DNA from 4 places in the Neobacillus sp. DFD-2R genome. Region 1 is predicted to be linked to each of the others. Evidence: predicted binding sites of a transcription regulator. Region 1 holds the regulator's gene; each other region holds the start of a gene.
What was found. The regulator Rex, encoded in region 1, represses fermentation and respiration genes when NADH is low (regulators of the CRP and FNR family bind a similar motif). The targets are predictions, from matches to a motif close to TTGTGAAATATTTCACAA.
Positions count from the first base shown of each region.

Region 1 (3,194 bases):
GCGCCAAAGCCATTGATGACCAGATCTCCCCGTTGTTTCATATCCATTTCCATTCTCCTTTATAGTAATTTCGATTTAATTTCTTCCATGCAACTCATCAGTGAAAGCTGTGCGACAATTTTTGTTCCCCGCTCAAAATGGAAGGCTTCCGCATTGATCAATAACAGGCAGGATGAAACCCCTAGCTTTCTCGTAATCACCAATTCTCCGCTTTTCTGTTTAATCAAGGGTTTATTGTCCTGAAGCACCTGAAGCAGTATTTTCCCTTCATCGAGATTAATTTCACCTGATTGAAGGAGCTTCTCTAAGACAAACACTTCAAGCATTCTCGAAAAATCAAATTGATGACCGCCTTTTTCCTGCTCTAAATAAAAATCGATAACCACCGTCGAAACAATGTTACGTTTTATTAACTCGTCCTTGGTTAAATTTAAATCGGTGACATTTGGTGAAAACATGTCCGCCAGTTCGTCTAAGGAAAGGTTCTCTTTCATCGTTTGAATTTTATCGATTCTTTCTAAAATCTTTTCTTTTGGGAAAAATGTTTCCTGACCTGTGAATGTTGATTTCCTTACAAACCACTCTTCCGGAATAAGATCCTTTCGTTTCCATCTATATAACTGCCCATACGATATCCCGGCCAGTTCTAATAAATCCTTTTTAGAGATTAACTCCTCGCTCATTGTGAAAACCCCTTTCATACCGTAAATGTAACATAACACTGTTACGTTGTAAAGCCGGTGATTTAAATTGGGCTTCCTATTCCAAAAGAAAAAGACCTTTCCACGATATTTTTCGCGAAAAGGTCTTTGTTTTACTCTGCTACTATTTCCTCTGTTGGATAATGCTTTAAAAAATATACCAGTGATTGAAGCTCTACTGCTAAGTCAATATGATGCACTCTAATCGAAGGCGGTACATTTAACCTTGCAGGAGTGAAATTTAATATTCCCTTAACATTTGCTTTTACAAGCCGGTCCGTAATCGTCTGGGCAACAGGCGCAGGCACTGTTAAAATCGCCACAGGTATATTTTCATTGGACAAATGCTCCTCCAAATTATCCATCGGAAGAATAGGGACATCGCCAATCAATGTTCCCATTTTTTCAGGGTCGACATCGAAGGCACATTCAATTTTTGTATTATTATTTTTTAAAAAATTATAATTTAAAAAGGCGGTTCCAAGATTACCTACCCCGATTAGGGCAACCTTTGTCAGTTCGTCCTGATCCAGTGTTTTACGGAAGAAGGTTAGTAGGTAATTAACATTGTAACCATAGCCTTTTTTCCCTAATGCTCCAAAATAGGAGAAGTCCCTGCGAATGGTTGCCGAGTCCACTTTCACAGCTTCACTTAATTCTGCAGAAGAAACCCGTTGCTTGCCGGAAGCATGGAGGTTTTGTAAAAATCGATAATATAAGGGCAGCCGTTTTGCTGTTGCCTGTGGTATTTTCATCGTTTCATTTATCATTTGACTCCTACACCCCGCATGTATGGTTTAGTAAATTATTTAACTTGCCCGGTTCTTTTAAAATCACCGTTTTTCCCGCCCGTTTTCTCAACTAAATAGGTTGGACCAATCACCATACCTTTATCAACTGCCTTACACATATCATAAATGGTTAACGCACAAGCAGCCGCAGCTGTTAACGCTTCCATTTCAACACCTGTACTTCCTTTTGTTTTAACAAATGCAGAAATTCTTAATTTATATTGGTCATTGGCCTCCGGTTCCCATGAGAAGGTAATATTTACACTCGTTAAAGGTATCGGGTGGCACATTGGAATAAGATCCCATGTTTTTTTCGCAGCCATAACAGCCGCAACCTGAGCGACTGCTAACACATCGCCCTTTTTCATTTCATTATTCGTTATTTTATCATAAATCTCTTTACTTACTGCAATGCTGGAATGGGCAAGTGCAGTGCGTGCCGTCTCCGGCTTATCACTTACGTCAACCATTTTCGCTCTGCCTTCTTCATTAAAATGAGTAAAATCCGCCATATTTTAATCCTCCTATAAAATCATACACTATTTTTTCATCTATGTGTGTGAAAGTTTGAGCGAATTAGCCAAATGATTATTTTTTTCATTCGACAAAATTCCTTCCGGCGCTCTAATTAACAGCAGTTTATTGCCGACGTACTAGGAATAAGGTACACTATTTGTATGTATAGAGGTGAAAAATAATGATTTTGTTGCAAGTAAATCAACTGGCAAAATATTATGGTGCTGAACTTATTTTATCGAATATAAAACTGGAATTACAAACTCGTGACCGTGTGGCACTTGTTGGCCGTAACGGTGCAGGAAAATCGACATTATTAAAGATTATTGCGGGACACCTGTCACATGATGGCGGTGAGATTATTAAACCAAAAGAAGTAACCATTGGTTATTTAGCACAAAATACAGGTTTGGAATCGAATTTATCGATTTGGGAAGAAATGCTGACTGTGTTTGAATCGCTTCGAATCATGGAAAAAACACTTCGTCAGCTGGAAGAACAAATGGCTGACACTGATGCGATGGACGACAGCGGTAAATACGAAAGAATTCTAAAAGAGTATGACAGTCTCCAAGTGAAATTTAAAGAACAGGGAGGCTATCAATACGAAGCCGATATTCGCTCTGTTTTGCATGGTTTAAATTTTCGCGATCATGGGTCAATGATTTCCAGCTTAAGCGGCGGGCAAAAAACCCGGCTCGCGTTAGGGAAGCTCCTGTTAACGAGACCCGATATATTAATATTGGACGAGCCTACGAACCATCTTGATATTGACACCCTTTCCTGGCTGGAGCAATACCTGCAAGCCTATGATGGTGCCATCTTAATTGTTTCCCATGACCGCTATTTTTTAGATAAAGTGGTCTCCCAGGTTTATGAAGTCTCACGTAAACAAATCCAAAAATTCTCCGGAAACTATAGCGCTTACCTTGAGCAAAAGGCAGCCAACTATGAACGTGATTTGAAGCTTTATGAAAAGCAGCAGCAGGAAGTTGCCAACTTACAAGATTTCATCCAGCGAAACCTAGCACGTGCGTCAACCACCAAAAGAGCACAAAGCCGTCGTAAAAAGCTTGAGAAAATGGAAATCATGGATCGGCCCCTTGGAGACGAAAAATCAGCTTCCTTTTCCTTTGAAATCGAAAAGCAAAGCGGAAATGATGTCTTGACAGTGGATTCGCTTGCG
Region 1 covers NZ_CM173228.1:5,224,487-5,227,680, forward strand. Annotated here, with positions in the region: gene AC3ANV_RS26140 (polymer-forming cytoskeletal protein) at 1-47, opposite strand, end outside; gene AC3ANV_RS26145 (YhbD family protein) at 60-683, opposite strand; gene AC3ANV_RS26150 (redox-sensing transcriptional repressor Rex) at 815-1,471, opposite strand; gene moaC (cyclic pyranopterin monophosphate synthase MoaC) at 1,507-2,004, opposite strand; gene AC3ANV_RS26160 (ABC-F family ATP-binding cassette domain-containing protein) at 2,190-3,194, shown strand, end outside.

Region 2 (3,194 bases), 760 kb from region 1:
TAAAAATTTAAGAAGGAAATAACAGGAGGCGAATAAAGGTTACAACTAATATCTTTTTTCAATGATATTTACTCCGGTTATTTTAATTATAATGAAGAGTGGAGGTTCTTTGCTGTGATAAAATGTAGTAAAAAATACAAATAGATTCTTATTTTATTATCTGATAGGAGATTTTGCATGAAAAAATGGTTTAAAAACACAGAAGGTCAAGTAAGGAGTGGTTGGAAGTTAATTTTAGCATTTGGACTTATGAACATCCTGACAGGGCTCTTCTCCATACCGGTGTTGATTGTTGGATCAAATTGGAGCATTCCTATTGATATATTAGCAGATAATCCTTTTACTAATTTCTTCTTGATTTTGACTCAGTTACTAGGTGTCATTGTTGCGGTATTGATTTGTTTGAAAAAAGAGAAGAAAAAGTGGAAAGATGTAGGAATTACTTCTCTTCGCTCTCAAGGAAGCAACTTACTGCTTGGATTGTTTTTAGGTGCAGCATCTATTGTTTTCATTACATTGATTCTATTAGTGACGAAGCAAATCACCTTGGTTCCTGCTAAAATTACTCTTCATTTTTTAACAGAAATCTGTTTACTCTTTGTGAGTTTCATTTTTGTAGCCCTCAATGAGGAAATATTCTTCCGTGGCTATGTTATTTCCGCTTTAAAGCAGACAAAATCTTATCCTATTATTTATATTGTATCCAGTTTGGTTTTTGGATTTGCACATCTTGGAAATCCCAATGTACATTTACTGGGGATTGTTAATGTCTTTCTCATCGGTTTTTTGTTTGCCTACATGTTCATACAAACAAAGACACTCTGGATGTCAATGGGGTATCATTTAACCTGGAATTTCTTTCAAGGGAACATACTTGGATTTAATGTCAGCGGTACAAAAGGAAATGGTTTCTTTCATATTAAGAGTTCTGATAACATTTGGACAGGGGGATCTTTTGGAATCGAGGCAAGCGTATGGACTACTGTGGTCATTTTGCTTGGCTTTTTGATTACTAAATTCTATATTGAAAGATTCTTTACTTCTAGAACTTCACACGAAATCCAAGTCTAGAAAAAAGAGGGATTACGGCCGATCTATTTTTTCGCCGATAAGAGGATTTAAAAACAGCATAATGAAAAAAGTACCTCATTCCGATCCTTCGGAATGAGGTACTTTTGTGTTAAGCCCTATATGTTGCTGCTTTGTTTCCTTTAGCAGCCGTTTTACGGATAAATGGAACGACCCAACGGTCAAGACCGATGCTGCCTGCGTTGTAACCGGCAGCAAGGATGATGACACCCAGTAAAATATCCATTGGGTTGGTAGAAACAGTACCGGCCATCACATAAGAGAAGTTCATGAGTAAGCCGAAGAACATAGCCGCTGTTGTTAAGCATCCGAGAATAAGTCCTAGACCGACAAGAAATTCACCTAACGGAATAATAGTATTAAAGATGTGAGCGTTCGGTAAGGCAATGTGTTTTAAGAATCCTACATAAGTAGCATAGACCATGCTGCCGTCCGGACCTTTAACCGGATTGGCGATCGCGCCTTTTAGAAAACCGGAAGCATCAAAACCGCCTGTAAGCTTGTGCAGACCGGCTGTTAACCATGCATACCCAAGATATATACGTAAGACGGTAAGAATAGCTGCAGCCGCTTTATTTTGTCTTAAAAATTTGTTAAACATATAAAAGACCCCTTTATGAAAAGTATTATTGGTAACTTGATTACATTGTTAGTATAATCCTTTTATCTTGAAACGAGAGTAATTTGTTCACTATTTCACATGTTTGTTAAAAAGAATTGAACAAAATATGACGAATGAAAAAAGGAAAGTAACAGCAATTTAGCGGGTTAAACCTAAAGGGTAAGGGGTCCAAGTTGATAATATTGTCATAATATATATAAATGTGCACCAATTTATTAAATTTAATAGCTTTTTTTAAAAATAGACGATAGAAAATTTAGAATATTTGTTTACAAGCTAATCATTAAATTCTATAATTCATATATATTTACTTGGGTATAAAAAGGAGAAATTTACGATGAGTATCGGTATAGCAGCTATGGGTTTGTTGGTTGGCTTTTTAGTAGGGCTGACAGGTGTAGGGGGGGCTGCCCTTTTAACGCCTGTTCTTATAATGGTAGGGATTCATCCTTCTATTGCAGTAGGAACAGATCTTGTGTATAACTCCATCACAAAACTGTTTGGTGTCGTACAGCATTGGAGGCAAAAAACAATTAATTTCAAATTAGTGAAATACCTTGCAATTGGAAGCGTTCCAAGTGCTGCTGCGGCGATTGGAATCCTGCAACTTTTCGAAGCTTCCTATCATAATCAAGAACAATTAATAAAGCAATCTCTTGGTTATGTCCTTATTTTAGTTGCTATTGCCATCTTGATTCGAACCTTTTTTGATAAAAAAATAAGACCTAACCGTTGGCAATTAAAGGCTATCGAAGATAAACGAGGATTAACAATCTGTATCGGCGTCGTCTTTGGTTTTATTGTCGGACTCACTTCCATTGGATCAGGTTCTTTATTTGCCCTTGCTATGTTATATCTTTACCGATTGAAATCATCTGAGTTGGTCGGTACAGATATTGCCCACGCATTTTTATTGGTGACTGTCGCAGGGCTGCTCCATGCACATGCCGGCAGTGTAAACTACACCCTTGTAGGAAACTTATTAATTGGCTCTATTCCCGGTGTTTTGATAGGGAGTACTCTATCAGCCAAAGTTCCTGCCAAACCACTCCGTACCGTGGTAGCTGCCATCATTATTTTTAGTGGTATAAAGCTGATTGTTTAGATGTTACCGGTAGCTCACCTAAATCATTTGTGTTTAAAAAATAGATCATGAAAAAGAGTAGGACTTTTCCTTGGATAGGAAAGGTCCTACTCTTTTCTAATACCGGGAATTGATTGCTTTCATTTAGCGAAAAATATGGATTTGATTCCAGTGAATTCCGCCATCTGATGTGGTATACATCAAACTTGGTTTGCCATTTTCAGTCGTGATCCACCATCCGTGATTCGCATCTGCTATCGCTAAATAAGCTTCTCCGTATCCTTCTAACGCCACGTTACTATTCACCCATGTTTTTCCTGCATCTTTCGTCCATCCGATGGAATTCGGATTATCGCAGGCAGGGCAGGATCCACCCATGAAAGCAACTTCCGGATTTAC
Region 2 covers NZ_CM173228.1:522,807-526,000, forward strand. Annotated here, with positions in the region: gene AC3ANV_RS02540 (CPBP family intramembrane glutamic endopeptidase) at 178-1,071, shown strand; gene AC3ANV_RS02545 (DoxX family membrane protein) at 1,181-1,690, opposite strand; gene AC3ANV_RS02550 (sulfite exporter TauE/SafE family protein) at 2,049-2,816, shown strand; gene AC3ANV_RS02555 (WD40/YVTN/BNR-like repeat-containing protein) at 2,940-3,194, opposite strand, start outside.
Region 2: the regulator Rex is predicted to act here: its motif matches at 1,774-1,791, upstream of AC3ANV_RS02545 (DoxX family membrane protein).

Region 3 (3,194 bases), 540 kb from region 1:
TTAATTTCGCAGAAACTTCACGCATTATTTAACTCCTCCAATAGATAGCAATTTTCTGCTATCTTCTTCCGCTACGATCGTTAGTTGAATCCCGCCGCATTTTGAACAAACTAGAAAAGGAATGACTAAATCATATCCATCATCATGACCATGAAATAGCTCCACCCGATGTTCTGTTTTTAAAGCAGCATAGCAACAGTTGGATTTCATAAACTGCCCCCCATATCAACTTATTGGATTAATTTTTACCAAAGCCCTAGTAATTTCCACCACAGGCCTCCGATGCCTATCCACACGACAATATGAATGATCGAAATAAGGAAACCTAATGACCACCATTTGTTTTGAGTAACATAACCGCTGCCAAAGAAAACCGGTGCCGGTCCACAGCCGTAATGTGTCATACATCCGAATAAATTACTAAAGAAAGCAAGTATTAATGCCGCCACTAAAGGCGGTGCTCCTGCTGCAATAATGACTGTCAGGAACGCTGCATACATGGCACTGACATGGGCTGTATTACTTGCGAAGAAATAATGGGAATAGAAGTATACGATTGATAGAATGACCAGTGCCCAAACCCATGGCATTCCACTTACAGCGCCTTTCATAGTACTGCTAAACCATGGAATCATACCCAGTTGATTCAAGAACGTAGCCATCATGACTAAAACCGAAAACCAGATTAATGTATCCCAGGCTCCTTCTTCTTTCTTAATATCTGACCATGATAAAACTTGTGTTAGCAGAAGCATTCCTAACCCAATAAAAGCAGTAGTTGTGGCATTTACGTTTAAGCTTGTTCCAAAAATCCATAACGATAAAATTAGAAGGAATACACCAATCATGTACCATTCTTCTTTTTTAAGAGGTCCCATTTCTTTCAACTTTTGAGCTGCCATTTCAGTAGCAGCAGGTGTTTCCTTTATCTCAGGCGGGTACAATTTATAAATAACATAAGGAATCAAAATTAAACTTATTAGTCCTGGTACGATTGCAGCTGTTGCCCACCCCATCCAAGAAATCGATTTTCCTGTTAGGTCCTTTGTAATTTGGGCGGCTAATGGGTTGGCAGCCATAGCCGTTAAAAACATAGCAGATGTGATCATGTCTCCCTGAAAAGAAACTTTTGTTAAAAATGCTCCAATTTTTCTTTCGGTTCCATCCCCTACACGTGATCCGTATGATTCTGAAAGGGAACGGATAATAGGAAGAAGGATTCCACCCGCTCTAGCCGTATTTGATGGCATTGCAGGTGATAATATAAGGTCACTGGCAATAAGGGAATAGGATAAACCAAGGGTTTTTTTACCGAATTTCTTTACAAATACATAGGCTACACGTGAACCCAGTCCCGTTTTAATAAATCCTCTTGAAATAAAAAATGCAATGACAATCAGCCAGATTGTTGAGTTTTGAAAACCGCTCAAGGACTGTTCGATTGTCAGCGTTTGAGTAATTACTGTAGCTGTTAACGATAAAATTGCTACACTGCCCATTGGCAGTGGTTTGCTTATTAAACCAATAATGGTTGCCACAAAAATGGCAAATAAATGCCATGCCTGGGGTTTCAAACCTATCGGCGGTCCGATCATCCAGATTGCAATTCCTACAGCAAGTGTAATCAATAAAGGAATTAGTTTTACCTCACTCGTTTTCTTTGGATTATTAACCATTGGATTGGTCGGATTTTGTCTTAGCTTTTTAGCTGGAACAGACATTTTTTCACTCCCTTTAATTTTTTTAGTAAAGTTCACAAAACGTACACATTTGTGAAACATTTCACATACTATTGTTTTAAAATAGCCGCTAATTTAATTAGAAGCTTTAAAACAACTCATTCCATTTTTAAACGACCTTTGCAGATAAAAATAATTTTTAACCCCCCCATTAATTGGATTTAATTACAACAATAAAATCATATTTACTCTACAATCAAATCTTACTGAAATGGCTGAGCAGTTAATAGTTAATGAAAATTTATAAAGAGTTTTGTAATTAAGGAAAGTAAGAAAAAGCGTAAAAAAAAGAGGATTGAGATCGCTCTCTACCCTCTTGATTGTTATTCTATGGACTATTAATATAGTTATTTATTAACGTGTAATCTATATTATTAATGCGATGCATATAAACAGGCCGTCCTATAGCTCCATATACGACCTCTGTTTCCAAAATATTTATTTCCGTTAAAAAAAACAGGTATTTCCGCATTGAAACTCTCGATATACCTACAAGCTGAGCTAGTTCATCTGTTGAAAAAAAATCATTCTGCTTTTCAATAATTTTTTCCCAAACCTTTACTAAGGTACTTTTCGTTAACCCTTTAGGAAGCTCAAAACCTGACACGATTTGCTGGTCTTTATGATGGAGAATATTATCCAGGTCGTTTTGATTCAGCTTTTCCTGATTATTGATTAAGGTTTGTTCCTCTTGATAAGAGGTAAGGGCAGCTTTAAATCGGCCAAATTCAAATGGTTTTATCAAATAATCTACAGCGCCGAACCTTAATCCGTTTTTTATACTTTGTTTATCACATGCCGCTGTTATGATGATGACATCAATCCCTTTTCCTAAACCTCTTATTTTTGACAGCAAACTCCAGCCATTTTCACCGGGCATATAAATATCTAATAGTATAAGATCAATCTCCTCATTTTCGATGATCGGAAGAGCTTCATCGAACGAGGAAGCAATTCCTACCAATTCATATCCGTTTATTTTTTCAAGATATCTTCGGTTAAATTCTGCAACCATTGGATCATCTTCAACTATGAACGTCTTAATCATGGTTCTCCACTCCTACTACTCATCTGAAATAATAACATTAAACCTGGTCCCGCTTCCTTCATTTGAAAATATTTTAATCGTGCCGTTTAATTTTTTTACACTCTGTTCTACAAGATATAAACCGAATCCCCTATCTTCTCCTTTAGTAGAGAATCCCTTCTTAAACGCACTGTTTATGATGGATTGGCTCATTCCTTTTCCTGTATCCGAAACAGTAATAGATAACTTATCATGGCAGAAAGGGATAATTTCAACTTCAATAGCTTTTTCCTTACATCCCTTAACCGCATCCAAGGAATTATCAATTAAATTACCTAATATCGTAACAATATCCTGAACAACATCCTGATTTTTTGATTTAGGGAGATAACATTCATCAGAAAAAGAAAGACTTGCTCCATTTTCCC
Region 3 covers NZ_CM173228.1:4,688,978-4,692,171, forward strand. Annotated here, with positions in the region: gene AC3ANV_RS23455 (fumarate hydratase) at 1-25, opposite strand, end outside; gene AC3ANV_RS23460 (hypothetical protein) at 25-210, opposite strand; gene AC3ANV_RS23465 (anion permease) at 246-1,676, opposite strand; gene AC3ANV_RS23470 (response regulator) at 2,068-2,787, opposite strand; gene dcuS (DcuS/MalK family sensor histidine kinase) at 2,803-3,194, opposite strand, start outside.
Region 3: the regulator Rex is predicted to act here: its motif matches at 1,771-1,788, upstream of AC3ANV_RS23465 (anion permease).

Region 4 (3,194 bases), 380 kb from region 1:
ACCTTGCCATACAAGTGTTAGCGGCACTGCTGCTATCGTGCCAACTATTCCTGACGTTGCCAATCCTCCCGCCAATAGCGAAAGAAGCAATTCACCGGCGTAAATGTTACCATAAAGCCGCAGACCAAGAGTCAGTGTATTGGCAAACTCTTCAATAATTTTTAACGGGAATAAGAATCCCATCGGACTGAAGAATCCTTTTCCATATCCTTTGAATCCTTTTAGCTTTACGCCATAGAAATGGGAAAGCCCTACAACCATTACAGCTAATGTTAACGTAATAACAGGATCGGCTGTCGGTGATTTCCACCAAAGCTTTTCGTCAATCACCAGTGCAAATGGCAGACCTAACATATTGGATACAAAAATATACATAATAATTGTGATTCCAAGGATGTGAAATCTTCCTCCATCCTTCCAATCCATTGTACTATTGATGATCCCCTTCACAAAGTCCATTACCCATTCAAAGAAGTTTTGCATCCCTGTAGGTTTCATGGCAAGCTTGCGAGTGGAAAGAACGGCTATAAGAAAAACAATTGCACTCGCAACCGTAATCATCAATACATTGGCTAAGTTAAACCAAAGTCCTAAAATCTGCACCTCAGGAGCTCCATGATGCATGTAAACTCACCTCGCTTCCCATTTCATTTATGAACATGCAATGCATGATAAAAATAATCTATCATAATGACAATATAGGATGTCATTAGTCCCAAAACAAGGTAAATAATTTGAAAGTATTGCGGGTATCTTAATGCGATAATCACGGCAATCGCTGCGGTCGCCATCCTTTGGAGCGATCCGAGTGATCGAACCTTTTTCCCTTTGGCAATCGCTTTGTCAAAGCTTTCTGTCTTTCTTACGAGCATCCATAGATTCAGGAAGCTAAAGCATGTCCCGAGAATCAAGCCTAAAAAGATTGTCTTGTAAGAAGTGAATCCCCAGCCAAGAACATAAATTGACAACAAGTAAAAGATCCATTTCCGTTGCCTGTTGTACATTACTCTAAATTCCGGCATAGTTGTTTAATCTCCTGAATAGAAATGGCGGATTGAGAGAAGCATGGAATAAGTTCCTGCTGCCAATCCGATTAGCAACCCAATTATTAAGAAAATTGGCTCGGTACCCCAATGTCGATCCAGCCATCTGCCTGAAAATATACCTATAAGAATGGAACCGACTAACTGGGAGACAATTGCGGACATCAAAGCCATAGCTTTAAATGGGTGGCGGTTGTTTTTACGCATATTATCGCATCCTCACTATTAAGAGAATCAGCGCTGGGTAAGAGGTAAATAATATAGTAGGTTAACACAGTGATATCCTTGAAAACCCTACCATTTTACACCCTTTGTTAGCATACAATAGGCACATGTCAATGTCAATGCATTTACGTGAAATATTCCACAAACTATTCCCAGTTTTCTCATTATATTTCCATACCATTTTTAGGCAATTTTTGCACTGCCTATTTCACCTCACCGCCCGCATTATCACACTAAATATAAAAGGGTTTTCACCCGAAAAGGTCAGACCTTAAGAGGACGATTCTACCCTAGCTAAAAATGGAAAAAGGGTGGCCATTGCCGCCCCGTTTTACTCCACCTTTTTCCCGATTGTAATCATCGTCTCAATAAAATCCTCCTGATTGGCTTTTTTGGCAAACACTTTAGCCAAATAGGTCCCTTCTGCAGGGATCTGCTCGACAGGGATATCTTTTTTAATTAATCCTTTCTTCCAATTCCGCCCTGTATCTAAAAACCCGACAAAGCGGTAATCCTCCGGGTTAAACAAGGCAATTCCAAATTCCTCGGCACCGCCCGGCAAATAGACCTCATAACGGTAATGGCCCTGCTTATCCCCTTCACCAAAATCAAAGCCCATTACCCGCGGGTAATTCGGCTCCTCAAGCACATAAATGTAAGGGATGCGGATGGAGTTAGCGCCCGCATGCAAGCTAAGAAAACCGTCCTGAATTTTCCCTTTAAAAACCGAAGGCTCGACTGTGAGCTCAACGGTAATATCACGGGATTGTTTTGGCGCTAATGTAAACATCAGCGGGAACCTCCACTCAAGCCCGTCCACATGCTCAGGAACATCAAACGAATACCTGATCGTTTGGTTAGACACATTATCAACATGCAAATTAGCCTTGTGCACAGCCCGCTGATCGCCGAAGGCAAATTTTCCAAACTTAATCGAGCTCGGCGTAACAAGGGATTCCGCTTTGACGGCATCGTCCACCTGGATTCTGCCCGCCCCTTGTTCATAGGTGCGATAATAAATCGGAACTTGCCCCGATGCTCCGGTGTATTTCACCAGCGGCTTCGCGGTATTCATCAGCGCTGCCTTGATTTGTGCCGGCGTCCAATCGGGATGGGCCTGTTTAATTAACGCGCAGGCCCCGGCAACATGCGGTGCCGCCATGCTTGTTCCCTGCAGCGAAAGATATCCTCCCGGGACCGTCGAATTGATAGCCACTCCCGGCGCGACAATGTCCGGCTTGATTTCCCACGTTCCCGTCACAGGACCCCGTGAACTAAACTCAGCGAGACGATCTTTTTCTTCTATTACAGATAATCTGGTCGAGAGGCTTTTATTTTTCAATTCCTTTGTTATCCTATCTCCGTCACGCTTAGAGAGTGAACCGACCGGTATGGTGCTCGGCGTTTCCAGATTCCCGATGAAGCTTCCACTCATATTATTGTAGATAATGACCGCCTTTGCCCCCGCTTCGATGGCATTTTTCGCCTTCGCGGTAAACGTTAAGCGGCCCCGCTTGATAAGCACCATTTTACCCAGAACATTTTTCAATTCCTCTTTCTTTCCGATGCCGCCATCCACCATTTCAATGGAGCGGTCCAGCGTCCACTTTTCCGACCCTTCCATCGGTTGAATCCGAAATTTATCCTGCATTCCTTCTATTAATAAATAGGGGATTTCCATGGTCGGGGTCGAGGCCCCGACAGAGATGGCCTTCGCGGCTGTGCCCGGTGAACCGACCGTCCACACATTCGGCCCGGAATTGCCCGATGCCGCCACGGCCGTGATGCCTTTGTCGACCGCGCGGTTCAATGCAAGGCTAATAGGCAGGTCGGGTCCGTTAATATCATTTCCAAGCGAGAGATTGACGATATCCACCTTATCTTTAATCGCCTGTTCAATCGCCGCAAGCACCTGCTCCGTGGTGC
Region 4 covers NZ_CM173228.1:145,136-148,329, reverse strand. Annotated here, with positions in the region: gene atpB (F0F1 ATP synthase subunit A) at 1-624, opposite strand, end outside; gene AC3ANV_RS00745 (ATP synthase subunit I) at 648-1,022, opposite strand; gene AC3ANV_RS00740 (AtpZ/AtpI family protein) at 1,029-1,250, opposite strand; gene AC3ANV_RS00735 (S8 family serine peptidase) at 1,600-3,194, opposite strand, start outside.
Region 4: the regulator Rex is predicted to act here: its motif matches at 1,396-1,413, upstream of AC3ANV_RS00740 (AtpZ/AtpI family protein).